One region of the Micromonospora sediminicola genome, then DNA from elsewhere that is predicted to be linked to it. Evidence: riboswitches for the same ligand, from Rfam matches in the RefSeq annotation. Region 1 holds a riboswitch; each other region holds the start of a gene.
The links. Region 1 has a riboswitch for cyclic di-AMP ahead of GA0070622_RS01815 (C40 family peptidase). Riboswitches for the same ligand answer to the same signal wherever they lie in the genome.
Positions count from the first base shown of each region.

Region 1 (6,889 bases):
GCCACCGAGATCGAGCGCAAGAACAAGCTGGCGGCGCAGAAGAAGCAGATCGACTCCGAGATCAAGCGGCTGACCGCGATGCTGCCGGTGACCTCGATCCGCCCGGAGGGCTGCCCGTCGATCGACGGTGTGGTGAGCAGCGCCGCGCGTACCGCGATCAAGACGGCATGCGCCCAGGTCGGTGACCCGTACGTGTGGGGGGCCACCGGGCCGAACTCGTTCGACTGCTCCGGCCTGACGCAGTACGCGTACAAGGCGGCGGGCATCTCGCTGACGCACTTCACCGGCGCGCAGTGGAACGAGGGCCGGAAGATCTCGGCGAGCGAGGCACGCCCCGGTGACCTGGTCTTCTTCTTCAGCGACCTGCATCATGTCGGGATCTACCTGGGCAACGGTCTGATGGTGCACGCGCCGCGCACCGGCAAACCGGTCCAGGTGGGCAAGCTGCAGTACATGCCGGTCGCGGGTTACCGCCGGCCGTACTGACCCGTTCGCTCCGACGGGAAGGCCCCCGGTCCAGCTGGACCGGGGGCCTTCCCGTGTCGGTGGGCCGTTACCGCGGCGCGCCGATCGGCGACGGCAGGACCAGCACGTCGTCGAGGTTCACGTACATGATCCGGTGACCGAACTGGACCTGCACGTAGCGGTTCTCGCCGCGCACCACGGTCCGGTCACCCGGCGCCGAGCCGTCGAACGAGACCGCGCGGTAGTACTCGCCGGGCAGCACCCCGCCGACCGCGTACCGCTGGCCCGCCGCGAGCGTGTACTGCAACGGCGAGATGGTCTGGTAGGGGATGGTGTCCGGGTAGGCGGCCTGCTCCGGGTAGGCGCGGCCGTACACCGGGATCGTGGCCCTGCCGGGCCGCGGGGTCACCACGAAGCCGGTGGCCCACTTCGCGGTCGGCGCCGACGCCGGGTTGAGGAACCACGCCTTCTGGCCGAGGTACCAGATCGCCGTCCAGTCGCCCTGCCGGCCGGCCACCGCGTACGTCTGGCCGGCGGAGGCGCGGGCGCCGTGGTCGGAGATGTACATCGTGTCCGGCGTGCCGTCCGGGCGCAGCCCGAGGTCGTTGACCAGCGGGGCGTCCACGCTCGGCGCGGTCCGCAGGACCACCGCGGAGGAGCCGCGCGACGGGCAGGTCGCGGCCGGCGGGGTGGGCGTCGGGACGCCCGGCGGCTGCTGGTTGCAGCCGACGAACGCCGGCCGGTTGGTGGCGAAGTCCGGGTCGATGGTGACCAGCCCGGTGCGGGCCGTGCCGGTGCTCCGGAACGGCGCCTTCATCAGGTCGAAGTAGTGCGACCAGTCCCAGTAGGGGCCCGGGTCCCAGTGCATGCCCTTCACGGTGCCGGCGGTGGTGCCCGGCACGTTGTCGTGCCCGATGATGTGCTGCCGGTCCAGCGGGATGCCGAACTTCAGCGCGAGGTGGCGGACCAGCTTGGCCGAGGCCCGGTACATCGCCTCGGTGTACCAGGTGCCCTGACCGGCGAAGCCCTCGTGCTCCAGACCGATGGACTTGGCGTTGACGTACCAGTTGCCGGCGTGCCAGCCGACGTCCTTGGCCTTGATGTGCTGGGCGACGTAGCCGTCCACCGAGCGCAGCGTGTAGTGCCAGCCCAGGTAGTCGGCCCGCTTCACCAGGTCGACGCTGGGGCCGAAGTAGCCCTCGGTGTCGTGGATGACGATGTATTCGATCTTCTGCTGCTTCGGCCGGTTGCCCAGGTCGTGGTTGCCGTAGTCGCCCGGGTCGGCGCTGAGCTGCTCGTACGGGGCGGGGATCCACTCACAGGCCAGCCGGACCGGGCACTCCAGGCCGTCCGGCCGCTGGGCGTGGCGCAGGCCGAGCCGGGCCAGCCGGGACCGGTCCGGCCGGGCGGCGGTGGCGGCCAGCGTGACCCGCTGCCCGTCGTCGGTGGTCCGGGTCGCGCCCTGGCCGAGCTGGTCGTAGACCTCGTCGGCGAAGGCCGCCGCCGCGTCGGCGGTGTCCGCGCCGGAGTAGCGGGCCACCGCGCCGTACCAGGCCGCCGCGTCGGTGCCGGCGCCGACCGGCCCGCCCAGTGCCTTCTGGTACGACGCGAGCAGCGCCGCGCCACCGCGGATGTTCGCCGCCGGGTCGGTGCGCAGCGTCTGCGCGTCGAGCCCGGTGAGCGTCGCGGCGGTGTCGATCGTCTGCAGCGAGGCGCGGGGCAGCGGGGTCTCCCGTGCCGGCGCGGCGGCGGTGGCCGGGTCGAGGGTGAGCGGGCGGGAGTCGTCGCCGCGCGGGTCCTCGTCCTCGTCGACGTGGGCGCTGCCCGGGGTGGCGAGGACGTGTGCCGCGTCGGTCAGGTGCATCGGGCCGTAGCCGCCGCTGGTGCTGGGTTGGCCGGGGTGGGTGTCCCAGCGGGACTCGAGGTAGGAGACGCCGAGCAGCACGTTCTGCGGCACGCCGTACTCGGTGGCCGCGGCGGCGTACTGCCGTTGCCGGTCGGTGGCGGGTCCGGCCGTCTCCGGCGCGGCGGTCACCGGGCCGGTGACGGCCAGCGCGGTGGCGGTCGCCACGGCGGCGGCCAGCAGTATCCGTCCGCCCGACGGTGGGGTGGAGAGGTGCATCGAACCTCCTGGACAGGGATGGGGGTCACTGCGTCCCCACCCTCACTCCGCACACCCGCGAGGGTCAATACCTTTCCAGCAGGTAATCCTTAATGAAAGAAAACTTCACCCAGGTGTCGGTACGGAGTGTCACGGCGTCCCGAGTTGCGGATCGATAACGACGGCTCCTACTCTGGTGAATCGTCGGCCGCCAGTCTCACCGTCCAACCCGGTCGGTGACGGTCCGGCACCGCCGAGTCGCCCACGGGCGAGCCGGGGAACCAGGTACCTGGGGTGAATCCGCAGCGGAGCTGCGGTAGGGCGGCTCCCTTCCCGTCCGAATCCGTCAGCTAACCCGGTAGGCGGTCAGGAAGAAGGAGTACGGACGCCCGGTGGCACTCCATGCCCCGCGGCCGTCGTCGAACCGGTCGGTCGACCGGTCCCTCGTCGCGCCGCGTTCCCGCTGGTCCCGCTTCACCACCGCCCTCGCCGCCCTGGTCGGCACCGCCGTCGTTCTGACCGGCGGCGCCACGGCGGCCCACGCCGAACCCTCGGTCGCCGAGATCGAGGCCCAGATCGACCGCGACTGGAACAAGCTCGAACCGGTCATCGAGCAGGTCAACGCCGTACGCGAGCAGCTCGCGGTGCGGCGCAAGCAGGCCGACGCGCTCGGCCGGCAGATCGCCCCGCTGCAGGCCCGGGTGGACGCGGCGTTGGGCCAGGTCGGCGGGCTCGCCGCCGACGCGTACAAGGGCGACAACCTCTCCACCGTCAACGCCCTGCTGGGCAGCCGCTCGCCGGGCGACCTGGTCAGCGGCCTGGAGCTGCTCGACCGCTTCGCACACCACCAGCAGGAGCAGGTGCGTGCCGTCGCCGAATTGCGCGACGAGCTGGCCGCCAAGAAGCGGCCGCTGGACCAGATGGTCGCCGACCTGAGCCGCACCGAGGCGCAGCTCGCGACGAAGAAGAAGCAGATCGACACCGAGATCGCCAAGCTAGAGAAGCTGCGGCTGAAGGTGTACGGCAAGGGTGGCGGCGGCCCGCTGCGCCCGGCGCCGTGCCCCGCCGGCTACCCCGGCGGCCCGGCCGGGGCTGCGGTCAAGTTCGCCTGCGCCCAGATCGGCAAGATCTACGTCTGGGGGGCCGCCGGCCCGGACCACTTCGACTGCTCCGGCCTGACCATGGCCGCCTGGGCCAAGGGCGGGGTCTCGCTGCCGCACAACGCGCGGCAGCAGCACGACGTGACGAAGCGGGTCAGCCGGTCCGAGCTGCGCGCCGGTGACCTGGTCTTCTACTACGGCGACCTGCACCACGTGGGCATGTACGTGGGCGACGGCTGGGTGGTGCACGCCTCCCAGTCCGGCAAGCCGATCACCATGAAGCGCGTCGACGACGGCGACATCAACAGCTACGGCCGCCCCGCCTGAGGTGTAAGGAAGGGCCCCCTCTTAACGCATTCTGCATAGGAGGGGGCCCCTCTTAACAAGAGGCGTTCGGCGTCAGCGGGTCGGCCAGGTGCGCCAGCTCTGCCAGGACCGGCTCGGCGTCGGGCCGCGCTGGCCCTGGTAACGCGATCCGTAGACGGCCGAGCCGTACGGGTGCTCGGCCGGCGAGGAGAGCCGGAAGATGCAGAGCTGACCGATCTTCATTCCCGGCCAGAGCGTGATCGGCAGGTTCGCCACGTTGGACAGCTCCAGCGTGACGTGGCCGGAGAAGCCCGGGTCGATGAAGCCGGCGGTGGAGTGGGTCAGCAGGCCGAGCCGGCCCAGGCTGGACTTGCCCTCCAGTCGCCCGGCGAGCTGGTCGCCCAGCGAGATCACCTCCAGCGTGGAGGCGAGCACGAACTCGCCCGGGTGCAGCACGAAGGGCTGGCCCTCCGGCACCTCCACCATCGACGTCAGGTCGTCCTGCTGCACCGACGGGTCGATGTGGGTGTAGAGATGGTTGTTGAAGACCCGGAACAACCGGTCCAGGCGTACGTCGATGCTGGACGGCTGCACCAGCGTGGGCTCGAAGGGCTCCAGCGCGAGCGTGCCCGACTTGATCTCGGAGACCAGGTCGCGGTCGGAGAGCAGCATCGGAACACCATAGCGACCGGTACGGGTGACCTGCGTGTCGCACTACTTCTTCGTACACGTGTTCGATAGAATGTCCGCATGGCTTCCTGGTCCGAATTCGCCGCCGACGAGCCCCGCCTCGCCGACGAGATCCGCCTCCTGATGCAGCAGTACGGGCCGGGCTTCGGCTACCTCGCCACGGTCCGCGCCGACGGCGGCCCGCGGGTGCACCCGGTCTCCCCGGTGATCACCGCCGACGGGCTCTGGTGCTTCGTCATCGACTCCCCGAAGCGCCGCGACCTCGAACGCGACGGCCGCTACGCGCTGCACTCCTTCCCGCCGGAGGAGAGCGACGACGAGGCCTACGTGGCGGGCCGGGCCCGTCCGGTGACCGATCCGGCCACGGTTGCCCGACTGGCCCGGGTCGCCCGGGCGGCGCCGCAGGGTGACTGGCGGCTGTTCGAGTTCACCGTCGACGTGGCGATGCTGACCCGGCGCGACCCGGTGGCCCAGCCGGGTGCCGGCCGGCCGCAGATGCGGGTCTGGCTCGACCCGCGGGGCGCCACGCCGGCACGCCGTGACCCGCTCGCCGCGGACGGCCGGCGCGGCCGGCACGGCTTCGACACCCGCCGCCCGGCTGCCTGAGCCGCCTGCCGAAACGACAGGTGCCGGCCCCGTTTGAGAACGGGACCGGCACCTGTCGTGTGGTGCGGGTGAGGTCAGGCCGCGCGGTAGGCGTTCCACGCGGTGAGCATGCGGCTCGCCTGGCCGGCGGTGAACTGGTACATGCAGGAGTCGTAGGTGTAGTCCATGAAGTTGGTGATCGGGTCCTTGCCGGCCGTGGAGCAGGTGTCCCGACCGGTCGGGCACTCGTACGCCGGCGACGCCTCGGCCGGGGTGTCGGAGACGCTGTCACCCGAGCCGGAGCATCCGCCCTGGAAGGTGTGGTAGAGGTTCAGCCAGTGGCCGACCTCGTGCGTACCGGTGTCGCCCTGGTTGTAGTTGGTCGCCGTGCCGCCGGGCAGCGACTCGCTGAGCACGACCACGCCGTCCATCTTGTCCAGCGTGCGCTTCGGGAAGGTCGCCCAGCCCAGCAGGCCGTCGCTCAGCTCGCCCAGGTAGATGTTGAGCGTGTTCTTGCCGCCCGTACGCAGCGAGGTCTTCATCGAGCGCTCGGCCGAGGAGCCCTGCACGATCGGGTACCAGGACGGGTTCGTCACCCGGTTGATCTTCGTGAGCTGGAACGCGAAGGCGGTGGCGGCGCCACCGGTAGAGCCCGCGTACGACTGGTTGAGCACGGTGATCTGCTGGTTGATCAGCGAGTCCGGGATGTTGCCGCCGGCCCGGGTGCTGTTCTCCTGGATCACGTGCACCACGACCGGGATGGTCACGGACGCCAGCGGGGTGACGGTCGGGCCGGTCCGGAAGTTGGCCCGCTCGCGCTGCGCGGCGGCGAGGTCGGCCTCGCGCTCGCGCACCTGCTGGGCGGTCAGCTCGTTCGGGTCGAGCCGGGGGTGACCGCCCTTGGCGACGCGGGCGTCGGCGTGGCCGTGGGCGTCGGCCGGCTCGGCGCAGACGCCGGCCGGGGCGGCCGAGAAGGCCGAGGCAGCGGGGACGACGCCGACGGCAGCGGTGCTGAGCAGCAGCGCGAGGGTCGACGTCGCGACACCGGCGGTACGCCGGGTCAGCAGGTTGGGACGGGGTCCCATGGGCCCACCTCTTTCTGACGGCGTGGCAGGGGGTGTGTCACGCCGGGTCGGAAACGTGGAGCAGACGTTACATCCCATCGACGGATTTGAGAACGCCCATATGTTGCCGGCACGCAACATCCTTGATCCACTCCTGCCCGACGGCGGGGCGGGGGTGCCTGGGTGCACGGGAGTGGTGACCTCAGGTACAGTGGTGCCGCCTGCGGGTGTAGTTCAATGGCAGAACATCAGCTTCCCAAGCTGACAGTGCGGGTTCGATTCCCGTCACCCGCTCCAGCACGAAGGCCCTGGCCAGGACGTGAATCCGGGTCAGGGCCTTCGATGTCGGCTCACCTCACCCGGCGGCCCTCAGGTGTCGGGCGAAGAACCGGTTCCCGTCGTCGCCCTCGTGTGCCGGGATGCCGGTGTGCCCGCCCATGTTGGCGTGCAGCGTCTTCTCCCGGGAGCCGAACGCGTCGAACAGGTCCAGCGCCAACTGCCGGTCGTTGCCCTCGTCGTCCCACTGCAGCAGGACCAGCAGCGGGATGGTGACCTGCCGCGCCTCCTCGAACATCACG
Region 1 covers NZ_FLRH01000003.1:280,206-287,094, reverse strand. The annotation lists gene GA0070622_RS01825 (C40 family peptidase) at 1-486, shown strand, start outside; gene GA0070622_RS01820 (N-acetylmuramoyl-L-alanine amidase) at 554-2,587, opposite strand; cyclic di-AMP (ydaO/yuaA leader) riboswitch at 2,808-2,945, shown strand; gene GA0070622_RS01815 (C40 family peptidase) at 2,959-3,993, shown strand; gene dcd (dCTP deaminase) at 4,066-4,644, opposite strand; gene GA0070622_RS01805 (pyridoxamine 5'-phosphate oxidase family protein) at 4,723-5,268, shown strand; gene GA0070622_RS01800 (zinc metalloprotease) at 5,343-6,332, opposite strand; tRNA gene GA0070622_RS01795 (tRNA-Gly) at 6,535-6,608, shown strand; gene GA0070622_RS01790 (dienelactone hydrolase family protein) at 6,667-6,889, opposite strand, start outside.

Region 2 (6,889 bases), 1.7 Mb from region 1:
GGGTCACTCCGGTGCGTGCGCCGGTCGGCCCGGGGGAGGTGGACGATGCCGGAGCATCGGGAACTGCGGCTCTCCGACGACGTGCGCCTGCACGTCACGGTCAGCGGACCGGTCGACGCCGAGGTCACCGTCGTCCTGCTGCACGGCTGGACGCTGGACGGACGCAGCTGGCACCACCAGGTCGCCGAGCTGCGGGAGCGCTTCGCCGACCGGGTGCGCCTGGTGACCTACGACGCGCGCGGCCACGGCCGGTCGAGCTGCCTGGCGTTGCGCGACGCCACGCTGGCGCAGCTCGGCGACGACCTGGCGGCGGTGATCGACGAGATCGTCCCGTCCGGGCCGGTCGTGCTGGTCGGGCACTCGATGGGTGGGATGACCGTGATGGAGTACGCCCACCGCCACCCCGACCGGTTCGCCGCGCGCACCGCCGGCCTGGTCTTCGTCTCGACCACCGCCGAGGGGCACACGCACACCGTCTACGGGCTCTCGCCCCGCATCGCCCGGTTGATCCGCCTCGCCGAGACCACCGGCGCCGGGGTGCTGGCCCGCTGCGGCGGCTGGCGGCCCCCGCACGCGCTGCTGCGGGCGCTGCGCCCGAGCATCCGCTGGATGCTCTTCGGCGACCGCTGCGACCCGGCGGACATCCGGCTGGTCACCTCGGCGGTGGCGCACGCCACGCTGCGGTCGATCGGCGGGTTCCGCGCCTCGATCGGCGCCCAGCACCGGCTGGAGACGCTGACCGCGCTGGGCGGGCTGCCGGCGGCGGCGCTGGTCGGCGACCGGGACCGGCTCACCCCGCCGCCCTGCGCCGAGTCCATCGCGGCGGCGCTGCCGACCGCCGAGCTGACCGTCTGCCCCGGTGCCGGTCACATGTTGATGATGGAACGACCGGACGCTGTCAACGCGGCCGTCGCCGGGGTGCTGGACCGGGTCCTCGCGGCGCCGGGCGGGGGTGGGGGCGACCCCGCCGCGGTCGCCACCGTCACACCCTGACGGCCACCGTCGCGGCACCACACCCGGCCGCGGTGCGACGGCCCGGAAAACGGGTGGGAACGACCGGATAACGGGCAACCGCCGGGGACGCGGGCCCGGCCGGCGGCATGGCCCCGACGTCCGCCTTGCCGGCGGCCCGTACCCTCATTCAGCCCGTCGTGCCGTCCGACCCCAGGAGCACCGCGTTGACCGACCAGACCACGCTGGACCGGGAGATCGCCGCCGAGCAGCGGCATCTCGACCGGGTGTACGCCCGGCTGGCCGAACTGCGCCGGTCCGCGGCCGACGCCGAGCGGGAGGGGTACCGGCTGGCCCGGGTGGGCACCTTCGGCGCCCTGGTCGAGCGGGACGCGATGGTCTTCCACGCCGCCCAGCGGCGGCACGTGCTGGACGCCGAGCACGAGGGGCTGGTCTTCGGCCGGCTGGACCTGCGCACCGGGCAGGTGCTGCACGTGGGCCGGTTGGGCGTGCGCGCCGAGGACGCGGAGACGCTGGTGGTGGACTGGCGGGCACCGGCCGCGGCGGCGTTCTACCAGGCCACGCCCGCCGAGCCGCGCGGCGTCGTCCGCCGGCGCACGATCCAGTCGGCCGCGGAGAAGGTCACCCGGATCGAGGACGACCTGCTCGATCCGGAGGCGGCCCCGGCGGACATGGCGGTGGTCGGCGACGGCGCGCTGCTGGCCACGCTGTCCCGGGCCACCGGCCGGGGCATGCGGGACATCGTCGCCACCATCCAGCGGGAGCAGGACGAGGCGATCCGCTCCCCCGCCAGCGGAGTCACGATCGTCTCCGGCGGCCCGGGCACCGGCAAGACGGCGGTGGCGCTGCACCGGGCCGCGTACCTGCTCTACTCCGACCGGGCCCGCTACGCCGGCGGCGGCATCCTGGTGGTCGGGCCGTCCGGCGTCTTCGTCGAGTACATCGCCTCGGTGCTGCCCTCGCTCGGCGAGGAGACGGCCACGCTGCACTCGCTGGGCTCGCTCTTCCCGGGGATGTCGGCGACCCGGACCGATCCGCCGGAGGTGGCCGCGGTGAAGGGGTCGCTGCGGATGCGCCGGGTGCTGGAGCGGGCGGTGCGGGACGCGGTGCCGGACTCCCCGGCGGAGTTGCGCCTGCTCTACCGCGGTGAGCTGCTGCGGCTGGAGCGGCCGGCGCTGGACGGCATCCGGGACCGGACGCTGACCCGGGGCGCGCGCCGCAACGAGGTGCGCCGGTCGGCGTTCGACGCGGTGCTCGCCGCGCTCTACGCGCAGGCCCGGACGCTGCGGGTGGGCCGGTTGCCGGAGCAGCCCGCGTTCGAGGACGAGATCATCGAGCGGCCGGAGTTCCGGGAGTTCCTCAAGGCCTGGTGGCCCCGGTTGCACCCGCGTCACGTGCTGGGGTGGCTCGCCCGCCCGGACCGGCTGCGCCGCTACGCCGGCGGGATCCTCTCCTCGGCCGAGATCCGGTTGCTCACCGAGGCGTACCGGACGCTGGACGCCGACGGGTCGACCGTCGCCGACATCGCGCTGCTGGACGAGCTGGACGCGTTGCTCGGCACTCCGGTGCGGCGGGCGAAGCCGAAGCGGGACCCGTACCAGCTGGCCGGCGGCGTGCGCGAGCTGAGCACGTACGCCGACCGGCAGCGCGCCGCCCGGGCGGCGGCCCGGGAGCGTCCGGCGGACTACCGCGACTACGCCCACGTGGTGGTGGACGAGTCGCAGGACGTCTCGCCGATGCAGTGGCGGATGATCGGGCGCCGGGGCCGGCTGGCGTCCTGGACGGTGGTCGGCGACCCGGCGCAGACCGCCTGGACCGGCGACCCGCAGGAGCTGGACCGGGCCCGCGACCAGGCGCTGGGGCGTCGCCGCCGGCACCGCTACGAGCTGACCACCAACTACCGCAACTCGGCGGAGATCTTCGCGGTGGCGGCGGCGGAGATCCGCCGGCTGTATCCGGACCTGACGCTGCCCGACGCGGTGCGTTCCACCGGCGTGTCGCCGGTCGAGCGCACGGTGCCCGCCGCCGAGCTGCCGGCGAGCACGGTCGAGGCGGCCCGGATCCTGCTGGGCGAGGTGGAGGGCACCGTCGGCGTGATCACGCCGGTGCCGCGCCGGGACGAGGTGGCCGGCTGGCTGGACGGCCTCGGCGCCGGCCGGCTCCAGGTGGTGACCAGCCTGCAGGCCAAGGGCATGGAGTACGACGGCGTGGTGCTGGTCGCGCCGAGCGAGATCCGGGCCGACCCCGGCTCGGGGGTGCGCACGCTCTACGTCGCGTTGTCCCGGGCCACCCAACGCCTCACCACGCTCGACCCGACCGGGTGATCCACCCTCACTTGCACACATAGCGATGTGAACATACATTGGGCCTGGCCAGGGTGCGGGAGGGAAGGGTGTGTGCGTGGGCGCAGGTCATGACCACAGCGGTGCGGTGACCAACGCGGCGCACCGCCACCGGGGCCGGCTCTGGGCGGCGTTCGCGCTGCTCACCGCCCTCATGCTGGTCGAGGCGGTGGCCGCCTTCGCGACCGGTTCGCTCGCGCTGCTCTCCGACGCCGGGCACATGTTCACCGACGTGCTCGGCATCGGCATGGCGCTGGCCGCGATCACCGCCACCCGGCGCGCCACCACCGATCCGCAGCGCACATTCGGCCTCTACCGGCTGGAGGTCCTCGCGGCGCTGGCGAACGCGGTGCTGCTCGGCGCGGTCGCGGTCTACGTCCTGGTCGAGGCGGTACGCCGGTTCGGTGACCCGCCGCAGGTGCTGGCCGGCCCGATGCTCGTGGTGGCGGTGCTCGGCCTGCTCGCCAACGTCGGCGCCTTCGCGCTGCTGCGCTCCGGGGCGCAGGAGAGCATCAACCTGCGCGGCGCGTACCTGGAGGTGCTCGGCGACCTGCTCGGCTCGCTCGGGGTGATCGGCGCCGCGCTGGTCATCGCGGTCACCGACTGGTGGTGGGCCGACCCGTTGGTGGCCGTGGCGATCGGTCTGTTCATCCTGCCCCGCACCTGGCGGCTCGGCCGGGCGGCGGTGCGCATCCTGGTGCAGGCCGCGCCGGAACACCTCCAGGTGACCGCGGTGCACGACCGGCTGGCCGCCGTGCCGGGCGTGGCGGAGGTGCACGACCTGCACGTGTGGACGCTGACCTCGGGCATGGAGGTGGCCTCGGCGCACCTGACCACCGCTCCCGGCGCCGAGGTCGCCACCGTGCTGGCCGCCGCCCGGGCCGCCCTGCACGAGGACTTCTCGATCGATCACGCCACGTTGCAGATCGAACCCGGAGCGTCGGCCGGAGCGTGCGGCCCGACCGAGTGGTAATTAGGGCAAACTTAAATCTAGGCCGCTATTGTGGCGTAATGCCGGCTTTGCCGGGTTCACCGGCTCCGGGCGACGGAGCCGGCCCCGGGCAACGCCGGTAGGCTCGGTCGCGGCCACACCGCGGGCGCCACCCCGGCGCCGGTGGAGCGGCCGTCGCCTAATCGCCCGCAGGGCGAGCCGGGGAACCACGTACGTGGGGTGCATCCGCGTCAGCGGTAGGGATCTTCCGTCCCGAACCCGTCAGCTAACCCGGTCGGCGGTTGACGGAAGGACATGTGAATGCCCCCAGTGGCACCTGTACGACGGACGGCCGCCCGGATGGCGGCCCTGCTCGTCGCGATGCTGGCCCTCGGCGTCGTGACCGCGCCGGCCTCCCCCGCCTCGGCGGCGTGGTCGGCCTCCCCCACCGGCCTGCGCGCCGCCGCCCCCGGCGGTGACGACGAGGGCGGCACCCCGGAACTGCGCGCCCAGCTCGACGCGGCCAGCAAGGGCTGGCTGGAGGCCAAGGCCGCGCTGAGCCGGTCGGTGGCCCGGCAGAAGCAGCTCACCGAGCGACTCGACGCGGTCGGCGCCGAGCTGGCCGTACGCGACGCCAAGGTCGGCGAGATCGCCGAGGTGGCGTACCGCACCGGCCGGATGGGCACCGCCGCGGCCCTGCTCGGCAGCAGCAGCCCGGAGGGCTTCATGGACCGGGCGGCCGCGCTGGAGCAGGTCGCCGCGCACGAGGACCGGACGCTGCGCGACCTGATCACCACCCGGGACGAGGCGACCCGGACCCGCGCCGCGCTCGACGGCGAGATCCGGGAGCAGCGCAAGCAGGTCACGGTGATGGCCAAGCGCAAGCAGCAGGCCGAGCGGGCGCTGGAGGTGGCGAACGACCGGCCGTCCGCCGGCAGCGGCGGCGTCCGGGGCACCTCGACGGCGAACGCGACGCCGGCCAAGCGCAACTCCGACGGCTCCTGGCCGGCGGAGTCGTGCAGCGTCAACGACCCGACGCCGGCCGACGGCTGCATCACCCCGCGCACCCTGCACGCGCTCAACCAGGCCAAGGCGGCCGGCTTCACCCGGTACGTCTCCTGCCACCGGCCCAGCGGCTCCGGCGAGCACCCGAAGGGACGCGCCTGCGACTTCGCCGCCCAGAAGGACGGCTTCGGCGGGGTGGCCAGCGGCGGCGACCGGACGTACGGCAACAACCTGGCCGCGTACTTCGTGCGCAACGCCGACCCGCTCGCCGTGCTCTACGTGATCTGGTTCAAGCAGATCTGGCTGCCCAGCAGCGGCTGGAAGTCGTACAGCGGCGGCAACGGCGACCCGTCCAGCGACCACACCAACCACGTACACCTGTCGGTCTACTGAGCACTACGCTCCCCGACGTACTCCGGGAGTCGTCGCGCGGCCCACGACGTGGGCCGCGCGACGGCCGACGATCGGTGGCATGAGACGACTCTCCCCCGCCGGACGCAAGGCGCTGCTCACCGCGCACCTGGTCACCTCGCTCGGCTGGCTCGGCGCCGACCTGGGGCTGCTCGCGCTGGGCGTGGCCGGGCTGCGCGGCGCCGACCCGGAGGTCGTCTACCCCGCGGCGGCGTTGCTGGTCACCTGGCTGTTCGCGCCGCTGAGCGTCGCGGTCTGGCTGATCGGGGTGGCCAGCGCGCTGCTCACCCCGTGGGGGCTGCTGCGGTGGCGGTGGGTGCTGGTGAAGTTCGCGCTCACCACCGTGATGCTCGGGCTGGTGCTGCTCCTGCTGACGCCCCGGGTCCGGCACCTCGGCGCGCTGGCCGGCGCGGCCGACGCGCACCTGCGGATCGACCTGGTGGTGCCGCCCGCCGTCTCCACCACACTGCTGCTCGTGGCCACCGTGCTGTCCACCTGGAAGCCGTGGGGGCGGCTGCGCCCGCCCGCCCGCCGGTCGGTCCCGGCGGGGCGGGCCGGCTGAGTCAGGCCGGCCGGCCCTCCAGGGTCGCGCCCAGACGGGCCGCGAGGCCCAGGTGGGCGGCGCGGGCCTGGCGGAACGCGTAGCCGAACAGCGGGGCCGGCGCGGTGAGGGTGATCTCCACGTCGATCCGCACCACGCCGTCGGGCTCGTCGCGCAGCCGGGTGTGGTTGCGAACCGTCGTCGCCGGCTGCTGCCGGGCCACGGTGACCACCTCGTCCTCGGTGGCGACCAGCACGTCCGCCTGGTAGGTCACCGGGAAGTGCAGGGGGCCCAGCTCCAGCCGGTCGGTGATCGCATAGCTGGCCAGCGCTCCGGGCCGCGACGGCACCTGCCGGACCCGCACGATCAGCGGATGCAGCTCGCCCTGCCGGCTCAGGTCGCCGAGCAGGGCCACCGCGTCCGCCCGGGTGCACCGGGCCTGCACGGTGTAGCTGAAGCTGTCGCTGCTCTGCAACCGATCCCCCTCGCCGTCGTGGGTCGCGACGATCGTCCCGTACCGGAGCCGGGCTGGCAACGGGTCGAAGGTCCCCAGGCCGGAGGGGGATCGAGGGCGGCGCTCAGGCGCCGGGCAGCACCTCGGGGGCGTCGTCGGCGAACCAGGGCTCGGGCGCGCCGAAGAGGCCGAGCAGGCCGGTCACCCAGAGCTGCCGGTGCACGAACCGGCTC
Region 2 covers NZ_FLRH01000003.1:2,018,039-2,024,927, reverse strand. The annotation lists gene GA0070622_RS10175 (alpha/beta fold hydrolase) at 46-993, shown strand; gene GA0070622_RS10170 (HelD family protein) at 1,179-3,296, shown strand; gene GA0070622_RS10165 (cation diffusion facilitator family transporter) at 3,373-4,287, shown strand; cyclic di-AMP (ydaO/yuaA leader) riboswitch at 4,432-4,562, shown strand; gene GA0070622_RS10160 (coiled-coil domain-containing protein) at 4,567-5,643, shown strand; gene GA0070622_RS10155 (hypothetical protein) at 5,723-6,223, shown strand; gene GA0070622_RS10150 (SRPBCC family protein) at 6,225-6,737, opposite strand; gene GA0070622_RS10145 (STAS domain-containing protein) at 6,781-6,889, opposite strand, start outside.
Region 2: linked by a shared signal. The riboswitch ahead of GA0070622_RS10160 (coiled-coil domain-containing protein) and the one ahead of GA0070622_RS01815 (C40 family peptidase) in region 1 are both predicted to bind cyclic di-AMP.

Region 3 (6,889 bases), on a different contig from region 1:
GGCGTTGACGGTCGCGCCCACCACGGCGTCGCCCGGCCCGACCTCGACCGGCACGGATTCGCCGGTGAGCATGCTGGCGTCGACCGCGGAGGTGCCCTCCTCGACCACCCCGTCGGTGGCGATCTTCTCCCCGGGCCGGACCACGAACCGGTCGGAGACCGCGAGCTGGTCGACCGGGACCCGGGTCTCCTGCCCGCCGCGCAGCACCGCCACGTCCTTCGCGCCCAGTTCGAGCAGGGCACGCAGGGCGGAGCCGGCGGTGCGCTTGGCACGGGCCTCGAAGTAACGCCCGGCCAGGATGAAGACGGTCACCCCGGCGGCGGCCTCCAGGTAGATGTTGCCGGCGCCGTCGCCCCGGGTGATGTCGAACCGGAACGGGTGCGTCATCCCGGGCATGCCGGCGTCGCCGAGGAAGAGCGCCCAGAGCGACCAGCCGAACGCGGCCAGCGTGCCGAGCGAGACCAGGGTGTCCATGGTCGCCGCGCCGTGGCGCAGGTTGACCAGCGCGGCCCGGTGGAACGGCAGCCCGCCCCACACCACCACCGGAGCGGCCAGCGTGAGCGAGGCCCACTGCCAGTGGTCGAACTGCCAGGCCGGCACCATGGCCAGCACGATCACCGGCAGGGTCAGCACCGCCGAGACCCACAACCGGGTACGCGCCCCGCGCAGCTCGTCCACCGGCTCGGCGCTCATGGTCGCGTCGGCCCGGGCGGGCGGCGGTGGCACCGCGGCCGTGTAGCCGGTCTTCTCCACGGTGGCGATCAGGTCGTCCGGCGTGACCTCGTCGGCGTACCGGACGGTGGCCTTCTCGGTGGCGTAGTTCACCGTGGCCTCGACGCCGTCCATCCGGTTGAGCTTCTTCTCGATCCGGGCGGCGCACGACGCGCAGGTCATGCCGCCGATCGCGAGTTCGATCAGGTTCGGCGCGGTCGGGAGCGTCTTTCCCGTGGTGGTCATCGCGGCACCTCCCCGGTCAACTGTGCCCGTGCCCCGGGGTGCCGTGTCCGGCGTCCGGGGTCGGTGCGGTGGTGGTCGCCGGCCCGGTGGGCGCCGGCGGGGCCTGGTCGCCGGCCACGACGGTGAACTCGGCGGTGTGCACCGCGTCGCCGTGCCGGAAGTCCAGGTAGAGACGGTACGCGCCGGCCGACGGCACCTCCGCCGCGAACGTGACCGCCGGCCCGGCCGGCGTGCGCCCGTCGCCGGGCGTGCCCTCCGGGTGCACGTGCAGGTAGGCCAGGTCACCCTGGCGCAGCGCCACCAGGTGGCCGTACGCCCCGAGGTAGGGCTGGAGGTCGGTGACCGGCCGGCCGTCCCGGCTGACCGAGAGCGTGAGCCGGCTGGTGCGGCCGGGCTCCGGCGCGCCGGTGAGCGTGACGGTGTAGCCGTCGACCGTGGTGCTGGTGGCCGGTGGCGGCAACGGTCGCGCGGCCAGCGTGCCGGGGACGGTGACGTCGACGCCGAGCGTCAACGGCTCGCCGCCGGTCGGGGTGAAGTCGGCGAACGCCCGCCACACGCCCGGCCCGGCGAGCGGTGAGGCGACCCGCCAGGTGCCGTCGTCGGCCAGCTCCGGGTGCACGTGCCGGAAGCCGGAGAGGTCGCGGCGGGCGACGATCAGGTGCATGCGCTTGTCGTGGGCCACGTCGTAGCGGGTGACCGGCCGGCCGTCCGGCCCGGTGATCCGGAACGCGAACTGCCCCTCGGGCGCGGCCGTCGGCTGGAACGTGTAGCCGCGCTCGGAGACGAGCAGCCCGCCGGGCAGGCGGGCGGCCGCCTCCCCGGCGTGACCCTGGTCGCCGTGGCCGGCGTCGGTGTCGTCGTGGCGGGTGTCGGCGGCCGGGGCGTCGGGACCGGCCACGTGACCGATCCCGTACGCCGCGCCGAACACCGCCACGAGGCCGAGGGCGAAGCCGCTCAGCTTCGTCGCCGTGTTCATGGTGTCTCCTCGTGTCGTCGGGTCCGTGAACCCGTCACGCCCCGACGAGGTCGTAACCGGCCTCGTCCACGGCGGCGCGTACGGCGTCCGCGTCCAGCGGGCTCCGGCTGGTGACGGTGACCCGGCCGGTGGCCAGGTCGATCTGGACGTCGGTGACGTCCGGCAGCGCGCTCAGCTCGGTGCTCACCGCGGTGACGCAGTGCCCGCAGGTCATGCCCCGCACCTGGTAGGTGGTCTCCATCGCGTCCCTCCGATCTCATACCCCCCTGGGGTACTCATCGCACGTTAGCATACCCCCGAGGGGTACGCTATCCTCGATCTCATGACCACGCCGCCCACCCCGACCCGGGGCTACACCGCCAGCAAGGACCAGCTCCTCGCCCGGCTCCGCCGCATCGAGGGTCAGGTCCGGGGGATCGAGAAGATGGTCGAGGACGACCGCTACTGCATCGACGTGCTGACCCAGATCTCGGCCATCCAGGCCGCGCTGGACAAGGTCGGCCTGGGCCTGCTGGACGGGCACGCCCGGCACTGCATGCACGAGGGGGCCGCCGAGGGCCGGGCCGACGAGATGGCGTCCGAGATGATGGCCGCCGTCGGCCGCCTGATGAAGCGCGGCTGACCGGGACCTCCGTCCCCCGGGACGGGCCGCCCGACCCGGTCCGGCGACCGGCCGGGAGACGTACCGTCGAGGTGGCCGGGCCCGGCGACCGCGCCGACCCGGAGCCGACGGACGGAGGGCGGCCGGATGATGTGGTCGGGCCCGATGATGGGCTGGATGTGGATCTGGTCTTTGCTGGTGCTGGCGGTGCTGGCGGGGCTCGTCTGGTTCGTGGTGCGGATGCCCGGTCCGGACCGCGCGCCGCCCGGCACGGCCCGGCGCATTCTCGACGAGCGGTACGCCCGCGGCGAGATCGACGAGGACGACTACCGACGGCGACGCGCCGGCCTGGCCTGACCCGGCGTCCACCGGCGGCGCGGGCCGGCCTGGCTACCATGGCCGGGCGACGACCCGGGCGTGATCCCCACGCGTCCGCGCCGGCCCCGGTGACCCGACCGGTCCGGTGACCCGGTTCCGCCGCGACCGTTGGGAGAGACGCCGTGGGCGCCGATCACACCCGTCCCGCAGCCGCCGCGCCGCCGGGCGTACGCCGGCTCCTGATCGCCACCGTGGTGCCGCTCTTCGTGCTCACCGTGATCGCGGCGCTGGTGCTCTGGCCCCAGGCGGACCGCGACCCGGTGGACGGCGGCGCGGACGTGCCGCGCTACCACGGCACGGTGACCCGGGTGGTGACCGAGCCCTGCCCGCCGACGCCCGAGTCGCCCGAGGGCGACACCGGCGGCCCCTGCGGCACCGTGACCGTCGCCGCCGAGCAGGGGCCGGACGCGGGCCGGCAGGTCGAGACGCCGGTCCCCACCGGACCCGGCGCGCCCCGGGTCGCGGTCGGCGACGAGGTGGTCCTGGTCGAGCTGGTCGACCCGGGCGACCCGTCGGTGAAGACCTACAACATCGCCGAGCACCAGCGCGGTACGCCGCTGATCTGGCTGGTGGCCCTCTTCGCTGCCGCGATCGTGGCGTTCGGCCGCTGGCGCGGGCTGGCCGCGCTCGGCGGACTGGTGGCCAGCTTCGCCATCCTGCTCGGCTTCGTGCTCCCCGGCATCGGCGCCGGGCAGTCGCCGCTGCTGGTGGCGATCGTCGGCGCCGCACTGATCATGTTCGTGGTGCTCTACCTGACCCACGGGATCACCGCGCAGACGTCGGTGGCGGTGCTGGGCACGCTCGGCAGCCTGGTGATCACCGGAGTGCTGGGCACGCTGGCCACCGCCGCCACCCACCTGACCGGCTTCGGCAGCGAGGACGCCACCACGCTGTCGATGTTCCAGGGTGACGTGGACCTGCACGGACTGTTGCTGGCCGGCATCATCATCGGTTCGCTCGGCGTGCTGGACGACGTCACCGTCACCCAGGCGGCCACCGTCACCGAGCTGGCGCACGCCAACCCGGGGCTGTCCCGACGGCAGCTCTACCGGGCGGCCACCCGGGTGGGTCGGGCGCACATCGCGTCCACCGTCAACACCATCGTGCTGGCCTACGCGGGCGCCTCGCTGCCGCTGCTGCTCCTGCTGGTCGCCGACTCCCGCCCGGTGGGTCAGCTGCTCACCAGCGAGTTCCTCGCCCAGGAGATCGTCCGTAGCGCGGTGGCCACGCTCGGCCTGATCGCCGCCGTACCGCTGACCACCGCGCTGGCCGCGGTCGTGACCACCGCCGGTCGCGCCGGGCGGGCCGCCGGACCCGCGACGCCCCGGCCGCCGTCGCCCCGGGAGGACGCGTGGGAGGCGCTCGGCGAGGGCCGGTCCGGCGGGGGCAGGAGCACGGAGGCCGCATGGTGACACTCCGCAGCGTAACGGCCGATTCCAAACGCGATGCTGGTCACGCTGGGCGGTGGCGAATTCTCGCGATTGGTCGGCTTCCGGACGTAGATCCCCGGGAGTGGTCTCGGGTAACCTCGCTGCCGGTCACCGCCGAAGGCGCGCACCGGCGCCTGCGGTGCCGCCGCCCAATCGCCTCCGGGCGAGCCGGGGAACCAGGTACATGGGGTGAATCCGCGCCAGCGGAAGGGGCCGCTTCCGTCCCGAACCCGTCAGCTAACCCGGTCGGCGGTCGACGGAAGGGAACACTGTGACGGCACCCCTGCGCCGCTGGCTGACACCCGTGGTGGCCGTGCTCGCCGCTCTCGCCGTGCTGGCCGGGCCGACGCCGGCCTCGGCGGCCCCCGGCACCGCCGCCCCGAACCCCTCGGGCCACTCGGAGGACGACGACCCACCGCTGATCAGCGAGGCCGTCACCGCCGCCAACCGCGCCTACCTCCAGGCCAAGTCGAAGTTGGACACGTCGCGCAAGCGGCAGCTCCAGCTCGCGCTGGAGGTGAAGGCGGCGCAGAGCCAGCTCGACGCGCTCAGCCCGCAGGTGAGCGAGATCGCGGCACAGTCCTACCGGACCGGTCGCGTCGGCGCCATGGCGATGCTGCTGGAGAGCGACTCCCCCGACTCGTTCGTCCAGCGGGCCAGCGCGCTCGACGAGCTGAACCTGTTCAACGCGCAGCGCCTCGCCGCCATCAACGAGGTGAAGGGCCGCGCCGAGCGGGCCAAGATCGCGCTCGACGCCGAGGTGCGGGAGCAGGAGAAGCAGGCGAACGCGATGGCCCGCGAGAAGGTCGAGGCGCAGAAGGCGCTGAAGCTGGTCGGCGGGCTGGACTTCACCGGTGGCCTGGTCTCGGCCACCTCGCCGGTTGCCAAGATCGGCCCCGGCCGCACCGCCGACGGCGGGTGGAAGTCCGAGTCGTGCAGCGAGAACGACCCGACCACCTCGGGCTGCGTCACGCCGCGCACGCTGCACGCGTACAAGGAGGTCAAGCGCGCCGGCTTCAACCGCTTCGTGGGCTGCTACCGCCCCGGCGGGCCGTGGGAGCACCCCAAGGGCAAGGCGTGCGACTGGTCGTTGCAGAACAGCGGCTTCGCACCGTGGCACAACAACGACACCCGCCGGTACGGCAACGAGGTGGCCGCCTTCCTCATCCGCAACGCCGACCGGCTGGGCATCTACTACGTGATCTGGAACCGGCAGATCTGGTTCCCGGCGACCGGCTGGAGTTCCTACAGCGGGCCCTCCAACCACACCGACCACGTGCACATGTCGCTGCTCTGACGCGCGCGTACGACAAGGGGCCGCCCGTGGGCGGCCCCTTTCGCGTATCGGTTCCCGGTCAGCCGGCGAGCGCCGCGTCCGCCGACGCGGCCGGTGCCGGCAGCGGGGCCGGGGACTGCGCCACCGTCCGGACCTCGCCGCCACTGAGCCGGTACGACATGCCGACCACCGCGCAGGCCCCGCCGGCCACCTTCGCGGCGAGCACCGAGGAGCGGGCCAGCAGTGCCTCCACCGTCTGGGCGATGTGCACGTCGATGATGCCGTCGAGGTCCTCGACGCCCTGGCGGCCGGCCCGGAGCAGGCTGGGTGAGACGGCGTCCACCACCGCGCCCAGGTGTCCGGCCGGGGCGGAGCCGGTGCGGACCGCCTCGCGGGCCGCCTGGACCGCGCCGCACGAGTCGTGGCCGAGCACCACCACGAGCGGCGTGCCGAGCACGGTGACCGCGTACTCCACGCTGCCCAGCACCTCCGGGCCGGCGGTGTGGCCGGCGGTGCGCACCACGAAGAGGTCACCGAGGCCGCGGTCGAAGATGATCTCGGCGGCGAGTCGCGAGTCGGAGCACCCGACGATCACCGCGAACGGGTGCTGACCGTCGGCGACCGCCGCCCGGTGCCCGGCGTCCTGGTTCGGGTGCTGCGGCACACCGGTGACGAACCGGTGGTTACCGGCACGCAGTTCGGCGAGTGCCTCGTCGGGGGTGGTCGGGATCATGCTGCTCACCTCGTCCTCGCGCGGAGCCGTCAGGCCGGCCGGCGGCGGTGTCGGCCCCGCGACCCACCGTCACACGCGACCCATGGCACGTCAAGATTTCGTGATACGCATTTCATACGTCACCGTCGCGGACCGCGCCGGGTCGGGGCGCCGACGGAAGGAGTCCTACGATGACCACCATGGCGACCACACCGGCCGAGGACGGGAGCCGCAAGAACTGGACCTTCCTCACCAATCACGGGCACGTCCTGCTGGCCATCGCGCGCAACCCCACAGCGCGCCTGCGGGACGTGGCCGACGAGGTGGGTGTCACCGAGCGGGCGGCCCAGGCCATCGTCGCCGATCTGGAGGCCGGTGGTTACCTCCGCCGCACCCGGGTGGGCCGGCGCAACGAATACACGGTCAACCCGAACGGGCGCTTCCGGCACCCGGCGGAGGCCGACCAGCAGGTGGGTGCGCTGCTCGACCTGTTCGGCGCCGAGCCGACCGGCGACACCGCCGACCGCTGACCGTCCGCGCGCGACCGCCCGTTCCCACG
Region 3 covers NZ_FLRH01000004.1:1,909,028-1,915,916, forward strand. The annotation lists gene GA0070622_RS30555 (heavy metal translocating P-type ATPase) at 1-957, opposite strand, end outside; gene GA0070622_RS30560 (hypothetical protein) at 974-1,933, opposite strand; gene GA0070622_RS30565 (heavy-metal-associated domain-containing protein) at 1,968-2,174, opposite strand; gene GA0070622_RS30570 (metal-sensitive transcriptional regulator) at 2,256-2,555, shown strand; gene GA0070622_RS30575 (SHOCT domain-containing protein) at 2,712-2,891, shown strand; gene GA0070622_RS30580 (YibE/F family protein) at 3,035-4,324, shown strand; cyclic di-AMP (ydaO/yuaA leader) riboswitch at 4,479-4,609, shown strand; gene GA0070622_RS30585 (coiled-coil domain-containing protein) at 4,614-5,639, shown strand; gene GA0070622_RS30590 (carbonic anhydrase) at 5,698-6,351, opposite strand; gene GA0070622_RS30595 (helix-turn-helix transcriptional regulator) at 6,522-6,860, shown strand.
Region 3: linked by a shared signal. The riboswitch ahead of GA0070622_RS30585 (coiled-coil domain-containing protein) and the one ahead of GA0070622_RS01815 (C40 family peptidase) in region 1 are both predicted to bind cyclic di-AMP.

Region 4 (6,889 bases), on a different contig from region 1:
CGGTCGTCGATGACGGCGACGCCCTGGTTCACAGGTAGGCGTCCAGCAGGGCGAGCACCGCCGCCGGGTCCTCCACGTGCGCATTGTGGCCCAGCCCGGGCAGTGTCGCCACCGGCACACCCAGCTCCTTGAGCTGCGCGTCGCTCACCATCGGGTCCAGCTCGCCGCGGGCCAGCAGCACCGGTACGTCGGTGGCGGCCAGCAACGCGGGCAGCCGCGGCTCCCCCACCGCGAACGCGGCCGGGTCCATCGCCAGCCGCCAGCGGCCGTCCTCCCGGCGCAGCCCCGCGTCGACCACCGGATGGTCGGGGGCGAACAGTCCGGCGAGCCCGGAGACGCGCAGGTAGCGGCGGGCCGCCTCGTCCCGGCTGGCGAACCAGGTCACCGGCCGCGCGGCCAACTCGGCCGACTTCGCCAGCTCCGCCGGCGACCAGACCACCTTGATGCCGAGGCCGACCACCGCGTCGACGGGCAGGCCCCGCTGCCGGGCGGCCAGCGCCAGCGCCACCACGCCCCCGAGCGAGTGCCCGAGCAGCACCAGCCGGTCCCGCGGACCGAATCGCTCGGTGACCGGCCCCAGCCCCTCCACCAGGCGCTGCGCCAGGCCCGCGAAGGAGTAGCCGGACAGCGGTGGCGACCAGCCGTGGCCGGCCAGGTCGGGGGCGAGCCATCGGCCGGGCCAGCGCCGCTCCAGCAGCGGCGCCCAGGGCAGCCACACCTCGCCGGTGGCACCCATGCCGTGCAGGAGCACCAGGTGACGGGTCCCCGTCGTATCGCCCATACGGCGCAGTCTGCCACCGGACGGACACGACGCGCGAGAGCCGACGCCTCCCGCAACCGTGGCACCCGCCGCCGGCGCGTCCGTCACCACGGGACGCCTTCCGGAGATTCGTCGACGATCGCGCCCTCGCCTCGGGCCCGCCGCCGGGAGACGGCCACGGACGCGGGCCGTGCTTCGTGGGCGTTGCCCGGCCTCGGACGGAACGGACGTCTGGTACGGCGTGACATACCGATGGCGTTCCACTCGCGGCGTCGGCTCACGGTGGGTGGAACGGGGTGCGTGTCTACCGGACCGGGATGCACCCATGACGTTCCACCGACGGGGCTGGCGGGCGCTGGGTGGAACGTCATGGGTGTCTCCGCGGCCGGGATGCACCCATGACGTTCCACCGACGGGGCTGGCGGCCGCTGGGTGGAACGCCATGGGTGTCTCCGCGGCCGGGATACACCCATGACGTTCCACCGACGGGGCTGGCGGCCGCTGGGTGGAACGCCATGGGTGTCTCCGCGGCCGGGATACACCCATGACGTTCCACCGGCCGGGTTGGCGGGCGCTGGGTGGAGCGTCACGGGTGTCTGCGGGTGTCCGGATGCACCCGTGGGCTTTCACCCGGGCGCGTGGGGTGCGGGTGGGTGTCCGGTTCGGTGGTGGTGGGCGGCACCCCGGGCGTGGAATCGGCGCCGGGTCGGCGGCGTTGTAGACGGGTGAACGACCGAGCAGGCAGCGAGCCCCCGAGCCGCCGCCCCGCCCACGGGAATGACGGTGGGCGGACGGTCGTTACACATCATCCCGGCGCCGCGACGAGGCCCCCCGCTCCGCGAGCCAGCCGGACATCCCCGGCCCCGTGAGCTGGCCCCCCGGCTCCACGAGCGTGCCGGATCCCTTCAAGACTTTTCGAGCGCCTGACGGTGCCCACACCCCCCCGGTGTGTTGACCCCCGAATGGAGCCCTCTCATGAACACGATCCTGCGCAAGAGCATCCTGGGTATCGCTGGTCTGGCCTTCACCGGTGGCGTGTTCGCCGGTCCGGTCGCCGCCCACGCCGACACCCCCGCCCACGCCGCCGCCAAGCCCGTCGCGGTCGCGTCCGTGCAGGGTGAGCAGTCCCGCATCACCCTGAACGACGAGCAGACCGCCAACGCCAAGGCGATCATCGCCGCCACGAAGAAGGCCGGCCTGCCCGAGCGGGCCGCGGTCATCTCGATCGCCACCGCCCTGCAGGAGTCGAAGCTGGAGAACCTCGGGCACCTCGGCGACAAGAATGACCACGACTCGCTGGGCCTGTTCCAGCAGCGCCCCTCCTCCGGTTGGGGCACGCCGGAGCAGATCACCGACCCCGAGTACTCCACCCTGGCCTTCCTCAAGGGCCTGAAGCAGGTCGACGGCTGGGACAAGATGCCCCTGACCGACGCCGCCCAGACCGTCCAGGTCTCCGCCTACCCCGACGCCTACGCCCAGTGGGAGAAGCAGGCCACCGACATCGTGAACCAGCACTGGACCAAGTAAGACCCACGCGAAGGCCGGCACCCCCAACAGGGTGCCGGCCTTTCGCGCGTCGTAAAAGGCGTCAGGCGGAGTAGCCGCGCGTCGCCATCCAGTTCGCCAGATCGATGGTGGTGACCCAGTACGAGGGCAGCGACGGGTCAGCCGAGTCGGCGATCCGGACGGTCCGGCCGTCGTTCTTGTAGCCGACCACCGCGATGTAGTGACCGCCCGGGAACGAGTGCCAGCCGCCGTTGGTGTCGGTGGCGTCGCCGGCGACGTTGGCGACGACCGCGCGGCCGTTGCTGACCGCCGTGACCACGTCGGCCTGGAGCCGGTCCATCTGGGCCGGGGTGGCCGCGCCCGGGATCATGCGGGTCCGGTACGGGTTGCCCTTGACCTGCTGGTTGAGCACGCGCGTGGTGTCCTCGGCCGAGTTGGTGCCCATCTCGGTGGTGCCGAGGGCGACGGCGAGCGTGTCCTGGCTCCGCTCGATGCCGTTGGCGCTGAGCGCGTTGCGCACCGCGGCCGGGCCGCAGTAGTAGTAGGTGGTCTGCGCCTGGTAGTCGTAGTCGAGCACCTTGCTCGCCGGCGGCTTCGGCTTGGGCTTCGGCTTGGTGTCCGGGTCGGTGGTGGCCTTGGCCGCCGGCTTCGCCGAGGGCGAGGCGGTGGGTGCGGCGCTGGGTGAGGCGCTCGGCGAGGGGACGGCGATGCGGGCCTCACCGCGGCTGGCGGCCTCGCCGAGGCGGGAGCCGAGTTCGGCGACCGCGACGGTGTTCTCCGACCGGGACGCGGTGTCGTCGGTGGCGGCGAGGGCGACACCGGTGCCGCCGGCCAACACGAGGGCGGCGGCCGAACCGGCGATGATCTGGTACGGGCGCTCGGTGGCGAGACGCCGCAGCTGACGCTTCAGGTGGTGCTTCACGGGTTCCTCCAGGGCGTGAGCGGCACACGCCGGCCCCCGCGCGGAGGACTTCACGCGCGTTCGACGGGGCGGGACGGCCGCGGGACGGGGCACCCGGACAGCCGGGCGCACACGGGGGGTCGGGTGGGCGTCGCCGTCAGGCGAGCGCCGGCACCACCGGGCCGTGGAGGTGGGGGGACGATCGGGGGGTGGTTCGCACGAGGAATGGAACTCCTTCCGTGGCCGCCGACCGGGTTAGCTGACGGATTCGGGCGGGAAGTACGCCCTACCGCGGGCCGTGGCTCGCGGATTCACCCCGGTGTTGCTGTGGGTCCCCGGTTCGTATGCACGATTAGGCGGGTCGGTGCGGCGTCGCCGTCTGCGATCGAAAACCGCACCGGACGCGCCGACACTACCGGTGGGTACGCCTCAAGCCAAGCGCTCCCACCTGCGTAAACATCGTCCGCGACTACGGATATCGGAACAGCCGGTTACTGACTTCACTCAATGGGGGCAAGGGTTCGAGCCGGCATCGGAAGGCGAAAAGCGGGCATTCGACCGGCCGACGCCCCGCAATTGTCGGGTCCGCTGACCGGTTGTGCGCCGAGCGCCCGTTTCCGGGCCGCACGTGAGCGGGCTCACCGCATTCGGGTAACGATTCGGCGGAGACGCCACTCAGCCGACCCGGGCCGGCCGCCAGCGGGCGCCGCGGACGACGGTGGGCACCGGGACTCGGCTGGCCGACGCGACGCGGGGGGCGGGCGACGGCCGCACCGCGGCGGCCGCCGCGTAGGTCTCGGCGGCCAGCGTCCGCGCCGCGTCGGCGGCGAGCTCCGCGTCCCGCCAGGCCTGTCGCTCCCGCTCGGCGGCCGCCTCCCAGGCCGCCCGTCGGCCGTCACGGATCGTCCGGGCCAGCACGATCTCCTGCTCAGCCGGATGGCGACGCGGGTCCCACCCGTTGCGGTGGGCCAGCACGTCCGCGAGCTGCCGGGCGGTCAGGTCGCCCCGCCAGTGCGCCGCCATGGCGGCGTGGTGCAGCCAGCGCTCCCGCGCCGCGTACTCGGACGGGGTGTGTGGCGTGCGCGGCGCGGGCAGCGCGGCGGCGCCGGCCAGGCGGCGGGCGGCCGCCTCCGCCTCGTCGAAGGCCACCCAGGCCCGCTCCGCCTCGTCCTGGACGGCCAGCCACCGCTCGCGTCGCCGGCGGGCGGTCTGGGCGGCTCCGGCGGCGGCCACCGCCACCTCGTCGGCGTAGCGGGCGAGGTCCGCCCGGTGCAGCGCCTCCGCGTCGACCGGATCGGGTTCGAGGTCCGCCGCGCCGTCGCGGTCGGGGCGGGCGACGAGCACGGCGAGCAGGCCGAAGGCGGACACGAGCAGGGCCGACCAGATCGCGGCGGCCTCGGGGACGGCGGTGAGGAAGTGGTAGAGAACGGTCTGCGACATGGTCGGCACCTCACGGAGAAGACGTGGCGGGAAGGTCGCACGCCGGTCGGGGCGGGGCGCGGCCGCGGAACGGGCGCCGCCGGGCCGCCGAGGCGGGTGCGGGGTGAGGTTCGGTGGGTGCGGGGACGGGCCGGGGACCGCCCGTGCGGTCAGCGGGCGGGCGGGGCCCGGGGGCCGACCGGCGCCGGGTGCCGACCGGCCGGGACCGGCTCCCGGTGGCCGGGCCGCGCGACCGCGTCCCGGGGCGCGGGCTCCGGGACGCCGGTGGAGGGGGCCGGCCGCTCGGCGACGTCGACACGGCCCGGCCGCGCGGCGACCGGCGTGTCAGTCGGGGTACGCGACGTCAGGCCGACGGCCGGGCCGGCCGGCGTCGGGACGGCCGTGGCGACCCCGGCGGGCAGTGTCGTAGCGCCGAGCGAGCAGGCGACGACCACGGCCAGGCTGGCCAACATGCGTGCCGCCCAGCGCGCCACCCACCACACGGGACAGGTGAGCGCGATCGGAAGCACGGGTACAAATTACCGCCGATCCCACCGCCGCGCACTCTCGGTCGGCGTGTCGTGACACCACCGACCAGGGTGGACGCGCCTCAGTCGGGGCCACGCCGCCCGGCGTACTCGATCGGGGTGGGGGCGCCGGCGTCGGCGGGTGACCTCGGCGCCGGCACGGACCGCGCCGGCGCGGCGGCGGCCGGCGTGGGGCGGGGCCGGCGCGGGCCGAGACGCCGCATCATCGGCACCTCCACCCAGCGGTGCAGGGCGGCGGCGAGCGCCAGGTTGAGCAGCAGGAAGCCGAGCACCGCGAGCGGGCCCCGCCACCCGGGCAGCCCGGTGCCCCAGTCGCCGGTGAGCCGCAGCACGGTCACCATGACCAGCACGTGGACCAGGTAGAAGGCGAAGGAGACCTCGCCCAGCCAGACCATCGTGCGGGACCGCCAGGGGGTCCACCGGCCCCGCACGTCGGCCTGCGCCGCCGCGGTGATCACCAGCAGGTACGCCACCGCGAGCAGCGCCGCCCAGAACTCGGCCCGGACCCAGAACGCGGCGACCACCCAGGTGCCGACGAAGAGCAGGCTGGCCACGGTCAGGTCGGGGCCGCGCCAGCGGTTGCGGCGCATCAGCTCGGCGGCGGCCGCGCCCATCCAGAACTCGAAGGACCGGGTGACCGGGAAGATCTGGGTGAACCACCACCGCTGCTCCTCGGGCACCAACTGCTGCCCGGGCCACAGGGCGAGGATGAGCAGCGGCGCGGCGACCAGCACGACCCGCAGCGCCCGGGTACGGGCCCGACGCAGCCACGGCACCGCGAGCGGCAGGCACAGGTAGAAGGCCAGCTCGCAGGAGAGCGACCAGCTCACGTTGTTGACGCTGTAGAAGTAGCCGCCGAACGGGATCCACGCCTGGACCAGGAGGAGGTTGCCGAGGGCGGCCAGCCGCGGCACCGGGTCGGCGAACCAGGCCGCCACGGCCAGCGCCGCCAGGAAGGTGACCACGTGGTTCGGGTAGATCTTGGCGACCCGGCGCCACAGGAACGTCCGCCCCGGCTCGCCGTCGCGGTACGACCAGACCAGCACGAATCCACTGAGGATGAAGAAGAACTCGACCCCGGACAGGCCCAGGCTGAACGCCTTGTCGACCACCGCCTTGAGATCCGGCTCGGCGACGATCCGCATGGTGCCCGCGTGGAAGCCGAAGACCAGCAGAGCGGCGACCCAGCGCAACCCGGTCAGCGACGGCAGGCGCGGAGCGCGGGTGGTGGTCGGCGCACTGGTCATTCCGGGCACCCTACCCGCCGGGAGGAGCGGGGTGCCGAGGCCCGGCCGGGCCCCGGCGGGCGGCGGATAGGATTTCCGTTCCTGCCCGAGCGGACGCCCACCCGGCCCGCCGGACACGCCGTGCCAGTACGGAAGGTGACCAACCGGATGCACCAGCGGATCCTGCTCCGCGCCCGCAAGGGCCCGTTCGACGTCCTCACGCCGGAGGAGACGTTCGCCGGCAACTGGATCGGCGACAACACGGGCAACCTGGTCTTCAGCCACGCCGCGCACAAGCTGCTGGCCACCTCCACGGCGGAGATCACCGCGACCCGCAGCCCGGCCGACCCGCGCCTCGCCGACGAGATCAACGAACGGTACGACGTGTTCGTGGTCCCGCTGGCCAACGCCTTCCGCCGCAGCTTCGTGCACCGCCTCACCCCGATGACCCGGCTGATCGAGCGCCTGAAGATCCCGGTGGTGGTCCTCGGGGTCGGCGTGCAGACGAACGTCGACGGCGACCGGGAGT
Region 4 covers NZ_FLRH01000004.1:393,759-400,647, forward strand. The annotation lists gene GA0070622_RS23205 (alpha/beta fold hydrolase) at 29-781, opposite strand; gene GA0070622_RS23210 (hypothetical protein) at 1,736-2,287, shown strand; gene GA0070622_RS23215 (C39 family peptidase) at 2,349-3,200, opposite strand; cyclic di-AMP (ydaO/yuaA leader) riboswitch at 3,397-3,536, opposite strand; gene GA0070622_RS23220 (hypothetical protein) at 3,843-4,607, opposite strand; gene GA0070622_RS33505 (hypothetical protein) at 4,757-5,116, opposite strand; gene GA0070622_RS23230 (acyltransferase family protein) at 5,197-6,381, opposite strand; gene GA0070622_RS23235 (polysaccharide pyruvyl transferase family protein) at 6,529-6,889, shown strand, end outside.
Region 4: linked by a shared signal. The riboswitch ahead of GA0070622_RS23215 (C39 family peptidase) and the one ahead of GA0070622_RS01815 (C40 family peptidase) in region 1 are both predicted to bind cyclic di-AMP.